4 regions of the Shewanella sp. LC6 genome follow, and region 1 is predicted to be linked to each of the others. Evidence: predicted binding sites of a transcription regulator. Region 1 holds the regulator's gene; each other region holds the start of a gene.
The links. The regulator LexA, encoded in region 1, represses DNA repair genes until DNA is damaged. The targets are predictions, from matches to a motif close to TACTGTATNNNNATACAGTA.
Positions count from the first base shown of each region.

Region 2: the regulator LexA is predicted to act here: its motif matches at 2,404-2,423, upstream of FJD32_RS08205 (DNA topoisomerase III).
Region 3: the regulator LexA is predicted to act here: its motif matches at 4,350-4,369, upstream of recG (ATP-dependent DNA helicase RecG).
Region 4: the regulator LexA is predicted to act here: its motif matches at 3,761-3,780, upstream of umuD (translesion error-prone DNA polymerase V autoproteolytic subunit).

Region 1 is NZ_CP043902.1:4,854,310-4,859,805, reverse strand. Features, by position in the region: gene coxB (cytochrome c oxidase subunit II) at 1-1,369, opposite strand, end outside; gene FJD32_RS21675 (SulA-like leucine-rich domain-containing protein) at 1,775-2,287, opposite strand; gene lexA (transcriptional repressor LexA) at 2,284-2,904, opposite strand; gene plsB (glycerol-3-phosphate 1-O-acyltransferase PlsB) at 3,190-5,496, shown strand, end outside.
Region 2 is NZ_CP043902.1:1,799,267-1,804,762, reverse strand. Features, by position in the region: gene FJD32_RS08210 (porin) at 1-15, opposite strand, end outside; gene FJD32_RS08205 (DNA topoisomerase III) at 265-2,391, opposite strand; gene FJD32_RS08200 (hypothetical protein) at 2,593-2,880, shown strand; gene FJD32_RS08195 (alanine/glycine:cation symporter family protein) at 3,253-4,737, shown strand; gene purF (amidophosphoribosyltransferase) at 4,851-5,496, opposite strand, start outside.
Region 3 is NZ_CP043902.1:429,675-435,170, forward strand. Features, by position in the region: gene FJD32_RS02020 (lysophospholipid acyltransferase family protein) at 1-89, opposite strand, end outside; gene FJD32_RS02025 (beta-ketoacyl synthase chain length factor) at 82-822, opposite strand; gene FJD32_RS02030 (DUF3014 domain-containing protein) at 1,189-2,082, opposite strand; gene recG (ATP-dependent DNA helicase RecG) at 2,258-4,333, opposite strand; gene FJD32_RS02040 (ABC transporter substrate-binding protein) at 4,689-5,496, shown strand, end outside.
Region 4 is NZ_CP043904.1:98,973-104,468, reverse strand. Features, by position in the region: gene FJD32_RS24935 (DNA-binding protein) at 1-450, opposite strand, end outside; gene FJD32_RS24930 (DNA replication terminus site-binding protein) at 599-1,474, opposite strand; gene FJD32_RS24925 (hypothetical protein) at 1,777-1,977, opposite strand; gene FJD32_RS24920 (Y-family DNA polymerase) at 2,075-3,328, opposite strand; gene umuD (translesion error-prone DNA polymerase V autoproteolytic subunit) at 3,316-3,750, opposite strand; gene FJD32_RS24910 (hypothetical protein) at 3,914-4,165, opposite strand; gene FJD32_RS24905 (hypothetical protein) at 4,357-4,848, opposite strand; gene FJD32_RS24900 (3'-5' exonuclease) at 4,845-5,496, opposite strand, start outside.

The DNA.
Region 1 (5,496 bases):
CGACCGGACCCGTTGCGATAGTGCTACCAGCAAGGGCGGGGAAGGCGGGAGGCATACCTGCACCCGTTAGTTGGTGGCAGGCGGCGCAAACTGTGGCATAGGTCTTTTCTCCTTCGGCCATCAGTTCATCATGGCTGAGCGTGGGAAGACTCGCGGGATCGACACTGGCGATGGGCTCTGTCGCCGCTTTGGGCGCATCGGTGGTTGAGGGGGGCTGAGTCGTTGCTACTGGTTCGCTATTGGTGCCACCGGATTTATGGGCATCAACGTCTTTGGCTTGCACCGCATCACCCGTGTTGTTGCCCCACGCATTACGCTCATAGGTAATCACTGCGGCAATTTCTTGGGGCGTTAATTGTTTGCCAAAGGCTTGCATGGCCGTACCCGTTTTACCATTGAGCACGATTTCAAGATGACCGCTCAGCGGCCCGGTAGCTATGGGGCTGCCTTTGAGATGAGGGAATACGCCTTTTAGACCTTCGCCATTAGGTTGATGGCAGGCTGCGCAGTGACCAAGGTAAACTTGCTCACCCTGAGTCATCAGCTCTTCTTTACTCAGTGTTTGCGATAAGGCGGCTTGTGCGGCTTGCGCTGCGGCATTGGCGGCTTGTTTTTGTTCTGCAACCCAAGCATCGAACTCGGCTTCGGGCAGTGCCTGAACCACTATCGGCATAAATCCATGATCTTTGCCGCAAAGTTCGGCACATTGGCCACGGTAAATGCCGGGTTTATCGATACGGGTCCACGCCTCGTTGATAAACCCTGGGTTAGCATCTTTTTTCACTGCAAAATCTGGTACCCACCATGAATGGATAACATCTTCAGAAGTCATCAGAAAGCGGATTTTTCTATTTACAGGCAGGACAAGGGGCTTATCGACCTCGAGTAAGTAGTGCTCTCCCTTGGCCTCACTACCTTCGATTTGAGGTCTTGGTGTGGCGAGAATACTGTAAAACTCAATATCTTGATCGAAATAGCTGTAATGCCACTTCCATTGCGATCCTGTGACTTTTACCGTGAGATCGGCATTGCTGGGGTCTTCCATGGCAATCAGAGTTTTAGTTGCCGGAATCGCCATTAAGATCAGAATGATAAAGGGAATTATCGTCCAAGCGATCTCAACTTTTGTACTCTCATGGAAGTGTGACGCGACCGCGCCCTTGGATTTTCTGTGGTTGATCATGGCATAAATCATCACGCCAAAAACCACTAAGCCTATCGCGCAGCAGATATACAGAATCGTCATGTGCAGGTGGTATACCTTGCCACTGATTTCTGTTACGCCAGGCGTCATATTGAACCGCATGTCTGCTGCGGCCAACGGTGGGGCGAATAGCACCACGAGTAAACAATACAACCATTGCTTCACAAGACTTCTCCTCTGCTAATTGCAAATAGCAACTACAAAGAAGAGCAACACAGTAAGTCTCAACTCTATGCAAACTCTTCAGTTCCCAAAAAAGTGTTTCTGACTTCAACGTGCGTTGGCGGCTTACTTATGATCAAGTATTGTTACTGCTGGTATTAGCCACACTGGCACATACTGCTGAATAAACCCATTATTCTCAATTTTTGTGGGCGAGCGATATTCGAAAATAACGCGATATTTCTGCCTAAACAGGCGATATATCATGTGCGCCTAAATCAAACATACTTGCTGTTTAAAAATTGATCAAGATCACTTCTTTTTCTAATTGTCTGAAAAATTGCCAAAAAAAAGCCTCACATTCACAGGTGAGGCGGCTTTCAAGGCTAAATACGGTGTGAAAAATTTTTAATGAACAGAGCTGAAAAATGCGGGTTGAGTAAATTTAGTCGATTGGGTGAGATTGGTGCTAGAAGGTTGGTCATTCGTTGAACCTTCAAGCACGATACCCATTGCACGTGCGCTCTTTGCTACAATTTGTAGGCGACGATTATCGCGAGTATCTAGGGCGTTAATCCAAGTAATCACTGCGCTAGATGTGCCACTGGTTAAGGCTTTTTCCATCGCCCAAAGGGTTTCGACCTCATCTTTTGCGTGAACCAATAGTACGCGATCCATACGCACACCTGCGTTTGCTAATAGCTGCTTGTAGCCAATACTAGGTGGGTTGATGAGCACTATCCATCTTCCCTGTTGGCTCAGTTGGGCAAGTTGTTTGCTCAGCTGTGTCAGCTCTTGGCGCCCTTGGCTCTGAGTTGGCATAGTGACTATTGATGTATGCTGCCAGTCGGTCTCTGTATCTCGAACCGTATCGAGCCATAAACCGGGGTGACGCGGGGCATTACCTAATAGTTTGTTCATAGCCAATCTCCATTGCGGATCACCCCTACGGCGAGCCCTTCAATTGTTAGACTTTGGAAACTCAAATCGACTTTAATCGGTGAATAGTCTTCATTCTCGGCATGTAGGTAGACAAAATTACCTTTTTTTTCAAAGCGTTTTACGGTTACATCATCGTCAACGCGAGCAACAACAACTTGTCCATTGCGCGCTTGTTGTACTTTATGAACGGCAAGCAGGTCACCCTCAAGGATGCCGATATTCTTCATACTGTCGCCTTTTACGCGCAGCAGGAAATCGGCAGCAGGGTGGAACATGCTGGGGTCGACTTGGTAATACTGTTCGACATGCTCTTGGGCGAGAATCGGTTCACCCGCTGCCACTTGGCCGATAAGTGGCAAGCCTGTTTCGCGGTTATCTTCTTCCTCTACAGGGAGACGGATCCCGCGGGAAGTACCAGGCATGATCTCGATGCAGCCTTTTTTCGCCAATGCCTTAAGGTGTTCCTCTGCGGCATTTGCACTTTTAAAACCCAAACGGGTGGCAATTTCGGCCCGAGTGGGTGGCATGCCAGTCTCGGCAATATTACGTTTAATCAACTCTAAAATTTCGGCTTGGCGTGGCGTCAACGGTCTCATGGTCTTTCCTGTTTTTCTATACAGTTACTGTTAGTATATACAGTATTATTGGTAGTGCAAGTATTAACCACTTTTAACTTGGTCAGCTAGATCTGCAAATAACCGTAATCGTCATCTATGGGGTGAATGCCATTTGCACGGTATCAATAAATGGTGTCGCCTAAAGTGCGTTACTAAGTCATTAAAATCAGCAGCTGAATCCTGCATCTTTAGGTTGTTTGGGTATATTCTCTAGAATCTGGTATTCTATGGGGCTAATGAACGTACTTACATTGCATAAGAATAATGCCTAAACAAGACTCTCTTTGGTTGAAATCATTACGTTGGATCCAAAAGCACTTAGTGCACACTATTGTTGTGCCACAGGATCCCTTTGCCGATCTGAATCTGGATGCCTCCAGACCGCTTGCTTATGTAATGAAAACAGAATCCCTGAGTGATATTGCTGCGTTAAGCGAGATCACCACGAAACTTGGTTTGCCAAGCCCTTACGAGCCGCTGGTGGTGAATGGCGTTGTGGCGCCACGGGTGGTATGCCTTGAAGGTCGTAAGCCTTTATTTGGTGAACGCGCCAGTAATGAGCCATTCCTCGAATGTTTTATGCGTTTGTTGGCCGTCCATAAGGAAAAGCCAGAGTTAGATATCCAGCTGGTGCCTGTGAGTCTGTATTGGGGTCGTACTCCGGGTAAAGAAGACGACACCATGAAGGCGGCAGTGCTTGAGCGCGAGAACCCTACTTGGTTACGCAAGTGTTTGATGATCTTATTCTTAGGTCGTCATAACTTTGTGCAATTTTCTAATGCGGTATCGCTGCGTTACATGGCCGACGAACATGGTACCGATATGGGCATTGCCCATAAATTGGCTCGAGTAGCGAGAGTACATTTCCGCCGCCAACGTAAGGTGATGACGGGGCCTGTGTTGCCTAATCGTCAGGCGTTATTCCATTCCTTGCTGAAATCTGAATCCTTACGCAAGGCGATTCAGGAAGAAGCCGCGAGCAAGAAGATTTCTGAAACCCAAGCGCGTGAAACGGCAATTGAATATCTTGATGAAATTGCGGCGAATTATTCCGATAGTCTCGTACGTATTGCCGAGCGCTTTTTAACGTGGTTATGGAACAAGCTCTACAGCGGTATTAACATCAAAGGTGCCGAGCATATTCGGCAGTTACACCACGATGGTCATGAGATTGTGTATGTGCCCTGCCATCGCAGCCATATGGATTACCTGCTGTTATCTTACATTCTGTATTACCAAGGTATGGTGCCACCGCATATTGCTGCGGGTATCAACCTAAACTTCTGGCCTGCGGGGCCGCTGTTCCGCCGTGGCGGGGCTTTCTTTATTCGCCGTAGTTTTAACGGCAACAAACTCTATACGGCCGTGTTCCGTGAATACCTCGATCAGCTGTTTGCTAAGGGATATTCGGTTGAGTATTTCTCTGAAGGTGGCCGTTCTCGTACCGGTCGTCTATTGGCGCCGAAAACGGGCATGATCGCTATGACGATCAACAGTGTGTTGCGTGGTATCGAACGCCCAGTCACCTTAGTGCCTGTGTATTTAGGCTACGATCACGTGATGGAAGTGGCGACCTATCACAAAGAGCTAAGCGGTAAGAAAAAACAGAAAGAATCTGTATGGCAAGTCTTTGGTGCTATTCGTAAATTAGGTAATTTTGGCCAAGGTTATGTCAACTTTGGTGAGCCGATTACATTGCAAAATTTCTTGAATGAAACGGCACCAAACTGGCGCAGTGAAGTGGCTGATGATCCTGAGCAAAAACCGACTTGGTTAACCCCAGCGGTGAACGTGTTAGCAAATCGGGTGATGACGCGGATTAACGACGCCGCTGCCGCCAGCTCTATTACCTTGACCAGTTTAGTGTTGTTGGCGTCGGAGCAAAATGCCTTAGAGCGTTGTTTGCTCGAGCGTCAGTTAGATTTATACCTGACCCTGCTTAAGCGTGTGCCTTACACGTCGTTTACGTCGGTTGCCGAAGGTGATGGCAAGCACTTAGTACAACAAGGATTAGAGCTGAACAAGTTCTCCATCAACGCCGATCCTTTGGGTGAGATAGTGTCAATTGATGAAAAACAAGCGACGTCAATGACATACTATCGCAATAATATCATTCACTTATTTATTATTCCGTCATTAATTGCCAGCTGTTTAATCAATAATAAACAGATTTCAAGAGCGCAAATCCTTGGGATAGTGAACGACTTTTATCCGTTATTGAAGGCGGAGTTGTTTATGGGGATCAAAGATCTCCCAAGCTACGTGAATCAAGTGCTCGAGCTGTTTATTGAGCAAGGTCTAGTGCAGGAAAGCGATATGTTGTCGGTTGTGACCGAGCACACCAGCCAAATGTTATTGTTGGCTGGCAGCGTTAGTGAGACCTTGCAACGCTATGCCATTATCTTCAATCTGCTGGCCCACAGACCTAAGATGGAGCGTTCGGATCTCGAGTCTGAAAGCCATCTGCTTGCCCAACGTTTAGGGGCGCTGCATGGAATTACCGCACCAGAATTTTACGATAAGAAACTCTATAACACCTTGAGTGTTAAGCTAAAAGAGTTGGGTTATTTC
Region 2 (5,496 bases), 2.0 Mb from region 1:
CAATTTCTTTTTCATATCATCTATACCTATTCATTCAGCTAAATCATAAATAATCTTATGATTTGATTGGCTTATTATATTCTCCGGCCAAGGCAAAGCAGTTAGCATGCCACGGAGCAGAAAAGTTGAGTTTCCAGGTATTTTTTAGAAGTGGATCGGCCAATCACGAAATAACGTGATTGGCGGTAATTAAATATCGCGGAATAAATTAAATATCGTTACCAAATCGCGAACATTAGCGACAGTTTGATTACATTTGTGTCATCAGGCTTGGGCGGTCGCTTTGCTCGTTCGCCGTCTAGGGACGGTCGGTTTAGCTGTTGTGGATGTGGAAGATGCTGCGGCTGAATTTCTAGCATTTCCTTTTTTAGCGCCCGTTCCGGCTTTTTTCCCGCCAGCAGCGCCTCTGGTTCCAGCTTTTCGATAGACGGACTTTTTAGCTGCTCGCTTAAAACCCTGTCCTTTTAAGCCATTGAGAGCTGAGGGTAATTGGGCGCCCGCATTTTCGATTAAGTGATTTAACGTCCCCAGCAGTGGCTGCATAAATCCTTGATAAGAGATTTCCTTATGGCAGATGCCATTTAGGCTTGCCTCCCACAGCGCGGTCATATCGGGTGTTGTGGCACTAAGGGGTAAGCTATTGATTAAACCTTTACCCACCTCAGTTGCCACAATTGACTTGCCCTGACGCTGAATAAAACCCCGTTTAAACAACAGCTCAATAATGCCTGCGCGGGTCGCTTCCGTCCCTAAGCCATCGGTTTCCTTTAAAATTTTGCGGATCTCGGGGTCAGTCACATAACGATTAATCCCCGTCATGGCGCTCAGCAAGGTCGCATCGGTAAAGGCTTTGGGGGGCTGAGTTTGCTTCTCGACCAATTCACCTTGGTTGCAGTGAAGGATTTGTCCTAGGGCTAAAGGCGGTAAAATGCCACAAAACACCTCATCTTCTGCATCCTTATCGGTACTTTTATCATCAGTATTTTGAAGCGATTCTCGCCCCATAGACTCTTTATGTTCATCAGCTTCCCGTGCAAACAGTTGTTTCCAACCTAGGGATTTATCCTGTCTAGCCTTCGTTTTAAAGAGACCACCTTCAATGGTCACTTCGACCGCAGTTTCACTGTAGCAATAGGCGGGGTAAAACTGCGCCAAATACTGGCGGGCAATATGTAGATAAAGCTGCCTTTCCCGCTGGCTTAAACTGCCTAAATTGGGCTGTTTTTCCGTTGGAATAATAGCGTGGTGGGCATCGACTTTTTTATCATCCCACGCCTTAGATTTAAGCCGAGGATTCGGCGCCTCAGCGTGTGCGACTAACTCGGGCGTCCCCCCCATAATGGCCGCTAATACACTGCTTGCTAGACCATGTTGCTCTGTAGGTAAATAGCGGCTGTCAGAGCGCGGGTAGGTAATCAGCTTATGGCGCTCATATAAACTCTGGCAGGTATCGAGCACGTCCTTAGCGCTCATCCCAAACCGCTTGGCTGCATCAATTTGCAGTGCCGATAAGCTGTAGGGTAATGGCGGATTCTGCTGTTTATCCTTAGTGCTTAACTGGGTCACTTTGGCGGGTTTATCGGTGATCCGACGCACCACATTTTGTGCTAAGCCCTTAGCAAGCACTCGCCCTTCTTCGTCCATATAAGGTAAACAGGCTTCACTGGGTTGCCACTTCGCAGTGAAAGATTGTTGTTTATCCGTTACTAAATGCGCTAAGACTTCATAAAAGGGTTTAGATTGAAATCGCGCGATTTCCTCATCGCGGCGCACGATAAGCCCAAGGAGCGGGGTTTGCACTCGACCGACGGATAGCACGCCCTGATAGCCGACCTTTTTCCCTTGGATGGTGTAGGCCCGTGTCATATTCATGCCATAGAGCCAATCGGCACGGCTCCGGGCAAGTGCAGAAGTAGACAAAGGAATAAACTCACGGTTACTACGAAGTTGCGACAAGGCACGTTTCACCGCCTGCGGGTTTAAGTCGCTGATAAGGAGTCGCTGCGTTTGCTGTAATTTATCGCCCGTCACGCCCAAATAGGCGATTACTTCATCAACCAATAATTGCCCTTCCCTGTCTGGATCACCCGCATTCACTAAGGTATCGGCCTGTTTTACCAGCTTTTTAAGTACAGTGAGTTGGCTACGGGTCGCGGCCTTAGGTTTAAGCTGCCACTTCTCGGGCACTATGGGTAAATGCTCAAACTTCCACGATTTGAACTCGGGGTTATAGGCATCGGGCTCGGCCTGTTCAAGCAAATGCCCAACACACCAAGACACGCAGTTTCCTTGGGCGTCTTCAATAAACCCGTCACCTTTTTTGTGGGGTTTTGGTAGCACATCGGCGATTGCACGCCCAAGACTTGGTTTTTCAGCAATATAGAGGATCATATCTACATTAAACACTGGATATAATTACAGTGTAATTTAGCCCAAAGCAGACAAGAGTGCAAACAGCCTTCTTTAGATCGAGAGCCAATTTAGCTCGTTAAGCTCTAACTGAACACTAAAGCTGTGTAAATTTAGTTGAGAATAGTTCTCATCTAGATTTATTATTCTTTCCATCACTTAAAGAGGAATCAGGAAAAAGAGATGAATACGCTGACCTTGCCCTATCATGCTAAACCCGCATTTAAACCTGCACTAGTATTAAGATTCAATCAATTAATGCTATTTCATAGCCTCTTATTACTGGCATTAAGTCTGCTTTGTGGGATGGGTCTTGAAACATTAAATCTTGAGGTTCCGTTCCTCTCTTGGGCTTTTATCCTGTTTCTACCTGTAGCTGTAAGTCTATCTTTGCTATTAAAACATCGCGTTAGCCGCCGTAGCCTGGCATGGCTCTTTGGACTGTGGATGCTGTTATGGCTGGTAATTTAAGCCAAGTTTTCTTTGCCTTGCACAAATACCGTCCCCGCTATCCACTTTGGCTGAGTTAATAGTCTCAATCAATTCGCCTTATCTCCCCCGCTTTTCTCAATGATTCAAGTTGCTAGATTACAAATCTCAATGCAGCAGAGATAACACGCTGCAAAATAAAGCTCCTCAGTAACCCCATCAAATAAAGAACGTTAAATTATCAAATATTTAACAACTTTAGCTATGAAGTAACTAAAAAAATCGTTATGTTGAAGCTCTTGGACGCACACACGCGTTTTAACCTTAGGCCTAATTGGCTGTTTAGTACCCAAAATCACCTAAAAAAATCTTAAAAACTCTGCAAAAAACAACAGAATATTGGAGTTGAATTATATGAATGAGATTGTTAATGCGGTCAACAATATCGTCTGGAGTCCCGCGCTCGTTTATCTTTGCCTCGGTGTAGGACTCTTTTTCTCCCTGCGCTCACGCTTTTTACAGTTACGTCATTTACCCGAAATGATCCGTCTAATGTTTGATGGCAAAAGCACCGATGCTGGTGTGTCTTCCTTCCAAGCTTTAGCCATGACCTTAGCCGGTCGTGTTGGTACTGGTAATATCGCTGGTGTTGCCACGGCGATTACCTTTGGTGGCCCTGGCGCTCTTTTTTGGATGTGGATGGTAGCGTTTCTGGGCGCAAGCTCAGCATTTGTTGAATCCACCTTAGGCCAAGTCTACAAAGAAAAAATCAACGGTGAGTACCGCGGCGGCCCCGCCTTTTATATTGAAAAAGGCTTAGGCATGAAGTGGTACGCTTGGACATTTGCCATTGCGACCATTTTTGCCTGCGGGATTTTACTGCCAGGGGTACAAGCCAACTCCATTGGTTCAAGCTTAAAAACCGCCTTCAATATTGACCCTAATGTCACAGCAGCCATTCTTGCGATGCTATTAGGTTTTATTATTTTTGGAGGGGTGAAACGGATTGCGCAGTTCGCCAGTACTGTAGTGCCTTTTATGGCGCTCGGCTATATCATTGTCGCCTGCGTGATTATCGCCCTTAACATTGGCCAGCTGCCCGATATTATTCTGTTGATCCTAAAAAGCGCCTTCGGACTCGATGCAGGCTTTGGTGCGATTTTAGGTCTTGCGATTATGTGGGGGGTAAAACGCGGTATTTACTCCAACGAAGCGGGTCAAGGTACTGGGCCGCACGCTTCTTCTGCCGCCGCAGTGAGTCATCCAGCCAAACAGGGGTTAGTGCAAGCCTTCTCAGTGTATGTTGATACCCTGTTCGTCTGCTCAGCCACTGGCTTTATGCTGCTGATCACAGGCCTGTATAATGTGCAGGGCCCTGATGGCGCAGCGCTTTATACCGGGATTGCGGGGATTGCGGCGGGCCCTGGTTATGTACAAACCGCAATGGAAAGCATGATGCCAGGCTTTGGTAATATGTTCGTCGCCGTTGCGCTATTCTTCTTCGCCTTCACCACCATTGTGGCCTACTACTATATTGCCGAAACAAACATCGCTTATATCAATCGCAAAGTGAATCGTCCTTGGCTTACAGTGGTACTGAAAGTCGTGCTAATGGCCTCCACAGTCTATGGCACAGTGAAAACCGCAGACTTGGCTTGGGGGATGGGTGATATTGGTGTGGGAATTATGGCGTGGTTAAACATTATTGCCATTATTCTCCTGCAAAAAATTGCCTTCACTTGTCTTAAAGATTATGAATCTCAACAAAAACAAGGTATTGAGCCACAGTTTGATCCTGAAAAACTCGGTATTCACCATGCGGACTATTGGGTTGAACGTAAAAATGCGCAGGATGAGCTAACACAGAGCCAATCCAACGAGAATCCAAAAATCTCCTAAGGCTTAAAATTCCAAACAAAAAGCCAGTGACTTATCACTGGCTTTTTATTGTGTATTTTAAAGTGTGCCGACGCTTAACGCCAAGCACACTCTTTCATCTTAAGCGTTTCGTCTTATGGATGGCAGACGTTGTGTAACTCAAGGTTAGTGCCAATATCCTTATTGCGGTCAGCTTTGGCATCATCGTTACGAAGCTGCGTTAAATGATCGAGATAGGACTGATCAACGTCGTTGGTGATGTAGTGACCATCAAATACTGACGTTTCGAAACGTTTTATCTCTGGGTTTTCCATTCTCACCGCTTCGACCAGATCCGGCAGATTTTGGAAGATAATGCCATCTGCGCCGATAAGCTTAGCAATTTCATCGGCATCACGACCGTGTGCGATAAGCTCATTCGAGGTAGGCATGTCGATACCGTACACGTTTGGGAAACGAATTTCCGGTGCAGCCGAAGCAAAGTACACTTTCTTCGCCCCTGCTTCACGGGCCATCTCAATGATTTGCTCTGAAGTAGTACCACGTACAATGGAATCATCGACTAACAGGACATTCTTACCTTTAAACTCAGTGTTGATGGCATTGAGTTTACGGCGTACCGATTTTTTACGCTCTTGTTGGCCAGGCATAATAAAGGTACGGCCGATATAACGGTTTTTCACAAAACCTTGGCGGTAAGGTAAGTCCATGCAACGGGCGATTTCTAATGCGATATCGCATGAGGTTTCCGGAATTGGGATCACCACGTCGATATCATGG
Region 3 (5,496 bases), 620 kb from region 1:
CGGGGAATATAGTTGATTCCCGTGCGGCGTTTTTCGGGCAGCGTATAAGCGACATTGAACTGTGCCCCCTGTGGAGCGGGATTAGCCATGTTCTACGCTCCAGTGCCAATGGGATAAACAGCCAGCAATGTTTTGTGAGGTCGCTAGAGCATGGATCAACATGCCGTAGGACAGCGCAGGAGTGACTTGTTGCTGTGCTTGAGTCAGTTGGCTTAGCGTGAGCTTTACGGACGAGCGATGACAAGCAGGCGCGAGGGTAAAACCTAAGGCTAAGGGGAGTTCATACTCTTGGGTAAACTCATCGTATACCGGTGGCACAGGATCATCGCCAAAGATCAGTAATAACGGCTCTGCTGATTGATGTAGCTGGGCGAAAGCTTCCACCATGGCTTGGGAAAGGGTTTCAGTGCCTGCGGCAATTGAGGTAGAAGGGGCGGTGTTATTGTGTAAAATGCCCAAAATACCACTGCCGGTGTTATGCACGGATTGACTAAAACCTAAGGGAGAAAGCGGTTGCTTAGCGATAATATCTTCGAGTAAGCCAATTGTGCGATGCAGTTCGCCGTGGCGGGAAGCAAATATCGAACGGCAGTTTGGTGGCGTATCACATTGAAAACTGACATCCAGCATCATTTTTGTTAAACGGCTAAAGCGTCTACGCTGCATGGCTGGCACTTGGGGAAGTGCCGGAGATATGCTGTCAGTGGGTGAAGCCTCTTTGGTCGTTTCAGCCGAGTGCTTGCACCAAGTTTGCCAGTCATCATGCTGCTGATAGTTTGGAGCCCACGCCCCCCAAGAGAGGATGCTGAATCTGAGTTGCACTACTTTGCCTCGACACTATTTAAAGCTGTCTTAGTTATCCCTAACTAAGCGAAAACATTAATGAATTGACTGGCTTATCGCTATTTGCTCGTTGGATGAACGAACACAATTCCCCCATTTATTGAACGGCACATTCTACACTAAGTCCTTAGTTTTAATGAAGTCATTTGCATATGCAAGGTTAATAAAATGCAATGAGATTTTGCTTTGTCACTGTTGGCTAACATAGTTTTCAGAACGGGATAAAGACAGGGAGTGTAGACTAAGTGGCTTAACCTCAGTTGAACAGGCTCTGATATCAATAGTAAACAGACGCTCGAGGCGCCTGTTTATTATTAATAATGCCACTATTGATTGAATATCAATCTATTGTGCGAGTTGGCTTTCCATTTTACGCAGTGCAGTTTTCACTTTACGAGTGTTCTCTGGTCCCATACGAACAAGCAGTTTTTGGGCACTGGGTAAGGCTTCCAAATTGGGATCAACGAAGCGATAGTTGACGCTAATTGAACTCAGCTCAATGGGCTCTTCAATAATTGGCGCTGCGAGCATTACCTTAATTGCTTGTAGCATTCTGTCATTGAATTTGGCGTTGCTATAACCCAGTTCAGCGAAGGCTTCATCAAATAGCGGCGTGAGTTGCTTGTAGGTGTGCATTAAGCTTTGCTCATCCATATTGGCAATGACGGTCGCGTAGGCATCATATCTGTGGTAACTCTCTGGATTTAAATACACTTTGTTAGTGATTTCCGCCACGGTAAAGAGTTTTTCAGGGCCCTTAATTGGGCTGACTTTGCGGGTCAATTCGCCCTGCGCCAAGTTATCCACGAAGACTACAAACTGACGGATCAAATCTTGTCTGACTAAGGATGAACCTACGACATTATTGCTGATAAGTGCCAGTGCTTTTTGATGCACAAAAGCATCACTCTCAGGCAAGTTTGGCACCGTTTCTACGGGCGCTTGAGGCTCAACGGTAGTGGTTGAGTCAGTTTCCGTCGTGGTCGTTTGTGGTGTTACGTTTTCCACTGGAGTGGTTTCAGGCTCCGGGTTTGTTTCCAGAGTAAGCGGTTCTGACGATGGTGGCTCTGGTAGTACTATCGGTGCATTAGGAATGAGTTTGGGTGAGTCATCTTTACTATAGTAGTAATAACCTGCCGCAGAGAGCAGGATGACGAGCACAATCGCAATCAATGCAAAGCGATTGCTGCTAGACGAGGTCTCTTGAGGTGTAATTCTATCATCTTGATTAACTTGCATTTTACATCCTTCGCTTCAGTGTCAAGGTAATGTGGTGAATATCATGCAGCTAACATTAAAGTGCAAGTGCCGCCTTTTAGGTTGCAAGTTCATTTTGCAAGTTTACACGCGCTTGTCCATAGCGGTTAGCTGAACAGGTTGAATTTATTTTACCTTGAAGGGGTTAGCTTAAGGTTTACGCTTGGACATATTGTTGCCTATGCCCAAGCCAACGATGAATAATGGCATCAACCGCATCGGGTGCTTGCGACATCACATGATTCGCAAGCTTTTGGATATGTGGTATAAGCGCTTGATCTCTAACTAAATCAGCTATCTTAAGTTCGGCTAGCCCTGTCTGTTTAGTGCCTAACACTTCACCGGGACCACGTATCTCTAGGTCTTTCTGTGCGATAACAAAACCATCATTACTCTGCCGTAGGACATTCAACCGCTGACTTGCGGTTTGACTCAGTGGCGCCTTGTAGAGTAACACACAATGACTGGCTACGGCACCGCGCCCTACTCGTCCTCGCAGTTGATGCAACTGTGCAAGTCCCAATCGTTCGGGGTTTTCGATTATCATCAGGCTAGAGTTAGGGACATCGACGCCGACCTCAATTACTGTGGTTGCCACCAATAAGTTGATGGTTCCCGCTTTAAAGTCCGTCATAATTTGTTGCTTTTCAGCACTTTTCATCCTGCCGTGTACTAAACCTATGGTCAGCTCCGGCAGTGCTTGGCGCAATTCTTCAGCGGTATCTTCGGCGGCCTGGCACTCGAGGACTTCGGACTCTTCAATCAAGGTACAGACCCAATAGGCTTGGCGTTTGTCCGTGATCACGCTGTTGCGGACGCGCTCGAGTACTTCATTACGGCGCGAATCGGGTATGGCGACTGTGGTGACGGGTGTGCGCCCTGGGGGTAACTCATCGATAATCGAGGTGTCGAGATCGGCGTAGGCTGTCATGGCTAACGTCCGTGGGATCGGGGTTGCCGTCATAATCAACTGATGGGGATGAAACCCTTGATTGATACCTTTTTCCCTGAGTCCCATCCGCTGGTGGACACCAAATCGGTGCTGCTCGTCGATGATAATTAAAGCGAGCCTATGGAAGATAACCTGTTGCTGAAAAATGGCGTGGGTACCGATCACCATTTGCGATGCGCCAGATTCAATATCGGCTAAAGATTGCGCCCGCGCCTTGCCTTTAAGCTTACCCGCAAGCCAACCGACTTTTAATCCTAGTGGTTCAAACCACGCGGCAAAGTTAGCTGCATGCTGCTCGGCGAGTAATTCAGTGGGCGCCATCATGGCCACTTGATAGCCGTTTTCAATCGCTTGAAGGGCGGCGAGGGCGGCGACTAAGGTTTTGCCTGAGCCGACATCCCCTTGCACTAAGCGCATCATGGGGTGCGGTTGTGCTAAATCTTTACCTATCTCGGCAACGACACGTTGCTGCGCGCCTGTGGGTTTAAAGGGCAGTGAGGCGAGAAAAGGGTTTAGTAATTGCCCCGTGGCATGCATGGTTACGGCGGCGTCGAGGTTACTGCGTTGTCTAAGGCGTAGCATACTCAGGTTGTGGGCGAGTAATTCTTCCTGCACCAGTCGCTGCTGCGCGGGGTGTTGACCAAGCTCTAAATCAAATTGTGAAATCCCCGCATGGGGGCGATGCAGGGTTTGCAGCGCCTGTTTTAGGCTCATGTTGTTTGGCTGCAAATGGGCGGGTAATAACTCGGTCAAGCCGCCATCTTCTAATAATTCAAGTGCCTGTTCGGTGAGCTTAATCCAACTCGCCTGTTTTAAGCCCTCGGTGGTGGGATAAATCGGCGTAAGTGTATCGCTTAGGTGAATATCCTCACCCGGATAGACGATTTTATATTCGGGATGCACGATTTCCGCTTGATGGCTTCCGCGACGAATTTCGCCATAGGCACGGATCATTAATCCATTTTGCATCGCATTGCGCTGCGCCATTGAAAAGTTAAAAAAGCGCAGGCTCATGCTGCCAGTATTGTCACGCACATTGCAGACGAGCATGCGTTTACGGCCCTGAAGGATTTGAGTCGACTGGATTTCGGCCTCAATGGTGCCGTAATTTCCGGGCATGAGTGCGGCGATGGGATAGATTTGAGTGCGGTCTTCGTAGCGCAGGGGCAAGTGAAACAGCAGATCTTGTACTGTTGTGATGCCGAGTTTGGCGAGTTTTTCCGCGACTCTTTTGGCGACGCCCTTGAGTTCGGTGATCGGAACAAGATCCAATTGCTGCAAGTCGTTAGCACTCAATCACTGTGAATTTATACATATACTAACAGAGAATAAACGTAAGGCAATCTTGGGGGATCGACTGCGGTTAAGTGCGCTATGTAAAGAGGCTGAATGAGCAATATTGGAATTAAAAATAGCCTCTTATCTTATACGTCGAGTTATCTTATTAATATTAAATGAATATTCTACAATTTCGAGCCTAAAACAGGAGCAAAAATTAATATTCTTTATTATAAAGTACACTTTTTGTTATTTTGTGGTTTAATCGAAGTGTTGGTTGCCATTGGGTTGTTTTGGTAATTATGCGGTAACAAGGTTGTGAATCGATAATAATAAAGTGACCTCTGTGATGGATCACATGCGGGGAAACACGGTCGAGGAGTACTCGCCTTTGCATCTATTATGTTTACGTTGTTTATGGATAGGCATACTGTGTTTTGCTTTGCCTGCGTGGGCTAAATTGGATGTGGTTTTTTTTAATCCAGGCGCGGTTACGGATAGCTTTTGGGGTGATGTCGATAAATTAATGCAGGTGGCTTCATCAAAGCTTGATATTAATTTGCAAATCATACATTCAGATCGCAATCACTTTAAAATGATTGCTCAATTAGAAACGTTACTAAAATCTCAGCCATCACTTCCTACTCATATTATTTTAGTGAATGAGAAGCAGTCTGCGATAAAAATGTTGCAGATGCTTTATCAATATCCCATATATGTTCAATTGATTTTAAATGATATTTCTGTCGCCGAGCGAGAACACTTATTGGCAGATCCACATTGGCAAACTTATTTATTACCAGCGCTTATCCCAGATAACTATGCTATTGGTGCTGATACCGCTAAAAATTTGCTAAGTCGTTTAGAAAATAAAAAGGCTAAGGTTTTATTAATCTCGGGCGATAAATCTACGCCCGCATCAGTGTTAAGAACTCAAGGCGCTAATGATTATTTCTTTATGCAACCCAATGTTATTGTTACTCAAACGGTATATGGTCAATGGCGTGAAGATATTGCTTATGATCAAACATTAACCTTGCTCAGCCGTTATCCGGATTTAACCTTAATCTGGACGGCGAACGATAAAATGGCTATCGGAGTGGTAAAAGCACTCCGCGAAAAGGGCCTTGAACCTGGACGTGATGTACTGGTCAGTTCGATTAATA
Region 4 (5,496 bases), on a different replicon from region 1:
CGAGCTCTCAGTTTTAGCAAGAGCAGCATCACTCTCTGCTTTTTTGTTGGTCATAGCTTCAAGCTGCTCTTCCAAAAGCTCAGATTTTTCTGTGGCATCATTAGCCATTTCCACGGCTTGCTGCATGTCTTCTTCGAACTCGATCTCTTTTTGTCGCAGAAGCTCTCGCTCGCGCTCAAGCTGATCATCAGCACTGGCTTTTGCAACAGTGTATATTTTCTGGAGAAAGAGCCGAGCATCACTCATGACCGATTCAGGCAGAATCACTTCTACGGGTTCATCATCGAGAGAATGTTCCTCTGACCACTGTTTTAGAAATGTTGATATGGTGGTGTAGCTTCCCTTACCAATGAGATCTCTAACCGCGATGAGAGTTGGACGTTTACCTGCGTCTTTGAGCCTTTGAGCCGCAGCGGCCACATCGTCGTACTCAACTAATTTTCTAGCCATAATAACGTTCCTCTTTTCTTAAAGTAATTATGATAATTACTGTAATATGATAATTATCATAATAATACATTAAAGCAAGGTGGATTGAAATTATTTCGGTTGAACAAAGTCCTTCTCAGTACGGAAGGGCTTTGTTACATGGTCACGTTTACTCAGGGGTCGATTCGATGGTGACGCCACCAAAGGTGCCAAGAATTTCCGACGCCGACTTATCCGAGCGTGTTTTGCGCTGTTCAGATGCGTCGAAGCTCCGAAGCATTTTGAGCTCAACATCCTTGTCTTGTAGCAGGATCAAGGGCATAGGCGCGGTAACGGTTTTGAGTACGCCTGCGGCCATGACGTTTGCTACCGGCTGCACTTTTACCTCCCTTCGCTCCCGGAGGTAAGGCTCTGGAGTGCTGACTATCCTCTGGATCAGTTGTTCAAGGGGAAGCTGATAGTCAGCACCAGAACGTTCAAGCTCCTCTCTTATGCGTTGCAAGAGCTCTTCTTTCACTGGTTTCTTTAAAGAGTCCTTCCGTTGCCAGGTGAAGCGGATAGAGTCGATGTCGCCACTGGAATAGCATCGGATTTGCCTGTAAAGGTGAAGAGTCATTACTCCAGGGCAGTCTACTCGAAGTGCTTCAAACCGCTCTTGCCTGGTGGGATATGTAGAGATAATGAACTCTTCTATACCGGCTTTGGCCGCATTGATACGATCAACTGTCGCAGCAATTTCATCAGCCAGCCCGACTTTGGAAGGGGAGAACCATAGGACCCCCACTGTTCGCCTGGCAGACTTCTGCGAATAGTCTGGATTGATGTGCAGATCTTTGTAGCTATGCGCTGCCAGCTCAAGAGCTTCGCGTCCTATTTGTTCTGTCACGACAATGTTGTTGATGCGCTCACTCTCCATTCCCTTTCTGGTAGGGGGGATGGCCGCAACTTTTGCGTACCGTGGTGGTAGTCGTTTGATAATGGAAGATAGGTTTGTTAAGTCCCGGCACATGGCCGAGAATTGTTCTGAAATGAAATTTTTAGCCATGTTGCCGCCTGTGTGTGGGTTTGTTCTGATAGATCATTGGTTACATAGTAGACAGTATTAGACCATCATGCAACAAGGGGGGTAAGGGCAAGAATACGCCTCCGCTTCGCTTCGGCGGGTGTCCTGTTTGACCTTCGTGTGTGAGATTAGATTGAGAAAAAGAGAGAAAAAGAGAGAAAGAAGAAAAGCGCGGGTCAGGCCAGAAATGTGGCTGAGTGGGACTGCGGGGGTGGGGCTGGCACCTTCTATACCCCACCTTGCATGATGGTCTAACTTCTCAGCTTTAGTACAATGGCCCTATGTTAAATCTCTGGTTTAGACCAAGTGTTGGCAAAGCTAAAATCACTAAGCTGTAGATCCCATGCTGTCAAGATAACATCAGCAACGTCTTTTGCTATTTTGTCCTTGTCTGCATCACTCAGTTCATAACGCTTTAAAATAATTTCCACTTGATCTTTAACCATTAGCGCTTGTTGTTTTTTAACTTCTAAGTTTCTAGACATTTGATTATTCCCATTATTTTCAAAAAATGTAACCTATAACAGACGTTTGAGGTTGTATGCGTGGAGTAAGGCCAGGATAAAACACAATAAAATTCTATTACGCTTTAATCATCGGAATATCGGACCAACGGGTGGTGTACTGCGGCGATAAAAACTGGCGGCGCATAGTCCAATGCTGATCACTCCCCTGTGCAGCAATATACAACACATCACGGCCATAGCGATTATTCAGACTATCAAAGATTTTCATTAAATTAGGGCCGCTCTTTGGCGCATTAAATAAGTCATATTGCACTGACATTTTGGGGCAAAGATCAATCAGGCCAACACCAATTCGATAATAGCGCACACCAGGGCGATAAAGATTTGAAAGCTCTCTGCTTACCGCAGCGCACAGTTCGCGGCTGTCATCAGTGGCGCAGACAAACTTCACGAACCTTTTAAAATACAATGGCTGTGGGTCATGGGGCGAATTAGCAGCAAACACGACCATTGCTTTACATAACGAGCCTTGTTCCCGCGCTTTGGCCGCCGCTATGGCGGCATGTTTGGCTAACGCTTGGTGTAAATGATCACAGGTAGTGATTCGCTCACCAAGGCTACGAGTAGAAAAAATTTGTTGTTTATCCGCTTTTGTTTCGTCCCACGTTTTACAGATCTGTCCATTGAGTTCTCGTACTGTACGCTCTACATCTATTGAATAATGCTGTCGAGCTATTTTCGGCGCCAGTTGAGCCAAATCGTAGGCAGTTTGCACACCCTGTGAGCCCAATTTAGCACTTAACTTGCGACCAATCCCCCAAACCTCATTAACGGGCATAGATTTTAAGATTTGAATACGTTGTACATCGTTATTTATAACGCAAACGCCATGATATTGCGGCAGTTGTTTAGCTGCATGATTAGCCAATTTAGCAAGAGTTAATGTCTCGCCAACCCCAACACAAACCGGCAAACGACACTCACGCCAAACAACTCGACGCAGCTCAGAACAATGTGCCGTTAAGTCTCCAATTGAAGCGCAGCGTTTGAACGACACAAAAGACTCATCAATAGAGTACACGTATTGTTCGGGCGCGAAACGCCCGATCACTTGCATCATTTTTGCAGACAGATCAGCATACAGTTCATAGTTAGATGAAAACACATGTACATTATATTGTCTGCATAGATGTTGCTGCTCAAAATAAGGAGCAAATTTTTTCACCCCAACGGACTTGGCCGCACGATTGATTGCCACACAACACCCGTCGTTATTGCTGAGTACAATCGCAGGAAGTCCTCGCAAGTCGGGCCTAAAGACCATTTCACAGCTTACATAAAAGGAGTTAGCATCAATCAGTCCGTACATAATTGACTCAGATATTGTTCAAGTAAGCTTGAATACTCATGTACTCTGATCGATTTAGTGATCACCCCTTCAACCGAGAAAGTATCCGCATCATCAATTGCAACGGATGCTATGTTTTGTTGTTGATCTATCGAAACCAGTAACCGGCGCTTTTCATCGAGAAGCTTTACAGTAAATTCACCATTGTAGCTGGCAACCACAATCGAGAGATTACGGCGCTTAGCTGCACGGTCTATCACCAGTATATCGCCATCATAGATCCCAACCCCTTCCATTGAGCGTCCCGCCGCACGACCGAACCAGGTTGAGCTTGGATGCTCAACAAGTAGTTGATCTAGACTGAGCGGTAATTCTACGTAATCAGCCGCAGGGCTTGGAAAACCCGAAATTCCTGCACTCGCATTGCATGTGATGAGTTTCATAGCATTAAACCACTGTATAAATAATCAGTAATAATAGCAGTAAAAAAATAAAAATCTAAAATTTCGATCCTGCTGTCGATTCCTGGCATAATTCGGTGGGTAATCGCCACCGCTCTTTGCTGTGTCATCAACAAAAATAAGGTGGAGCTGGCAGTGTGCCAGCTTAGAGATAGCTATTTAGTGCGCGCATTAATCTTTCAAATTTGAGTAATGGAACTTGCTCTAAGTCATTGTTTGCTAGAGCCAATATATCTAAAGGAAAAAATCCGCTATTACTCAAATGTATCCACTGTTTAGTTATGTCTTGAGTAACTAATAATCTTGGTGTTTCCCCTGAAAAATTTCCCAATATTGCATTTCGCAATCGCTCTGAACGTTTTTGCTCAGTGTTTAAAATAATGAATGGTACTGCCATACGAAACTCCACACGAATTATAGTGTTGAGCAATATATACATGCGTATAGAGGAGAGCAAAAAACGAGGATATTTATAGCATTCTTGTTTCTATAATTGTTTCCGTGTTGCTTAAAACAGAACTTAAGCGTCACGGAATCCAATGGTTTCAAGAATTAACTTCACAACTTTGCAGACGCCTGATAGTGCTATTAGGACAGATTGCGGTCCATCCATGCTGATTGACGCAATAACGCTATAGCATCAGAAGGGCTAACTTTCCATGCGTTGGATAGCTGGCGAACAGCGAAAACTGCGAGTTCCAATCGGTCATCATCATTGATGAAATTCTGGAGCTGGTTGCCTCGCTCGCTTAGGGTGATTGCAACACCGGCTTTGCCGTTGTTGTAAACCGCAAAGCTCTTATTCTTCGAGTCACCGTGATAGGAACCCTCAGCCTTGCTACGCAAGCCAAAGAGAACACCGCAAAACGCCGTCAGCTCGCCACGAGTGAGCTGCACAGTGATCTTGCTTTTCCAGTCTGGGCTGACCCCCGATTCCCTGATCGGCGCAATCTCGATGCTGAGAGTAGGATACTCACCTCTGGTTAGCGTGTGTTGTACATTAATGCCGGTACGTTTCGCGGGCTCTTTCTGCCAGTCTGAGAAAAATTTCAGGCTTTCACCGTAGGATTGTTCTGTCATTCCAAATTACCTTTGCTTTGAAGCTCCTGGAGTTGAACCACGAGATTACGTTGGATTTTTGCTATCTCTGTCACCAGATCGGCGGTGGCAATAGCGTCGGTCGCTGCTGCATGGGCTCGACCTTTCCAAACCACGCCTGCTTGGTAGGTTGCATCCGCAAGCGAGATAGTGCCGTGCCGGTTGGTTGAGCCAAAGGCATCAGACGCCAGCGTCATCGCACACAGCAAATTTTTATCTTCCCACCAAGGCATATCATCTCCAAATGCACCGGCAGTCTGCCTCAACAGCCTGCTATCGAAACTGGAGTTAAATATCACTACATGTCGGCCAGAGAGAAGCTGGGCAAGATCTAGCGCAATTTGAGGCCACATTGGCTCATTCGTCAGATCCGCCTCGCTGATTCCATGAACATCCATTGCATGAGGGGAAATTTTCACGGTTGGCCGCAACCTGGTGTTTAGTAGAACATCGCCCCAGATGTCTGTGACAGCCAACTCTATCACCTGGTCTCTCTCACCAAGCCCGGTCGTCTCAGTATCGAGTACCAGAGGCTCCAGAGCGACCCACCTTTGTGCCATGACAGAGGCCTTTGCCAGGTTACTACGCATTCTTGCCTTGACCGAAAGGATGGATTGCGCCCTTATTTGC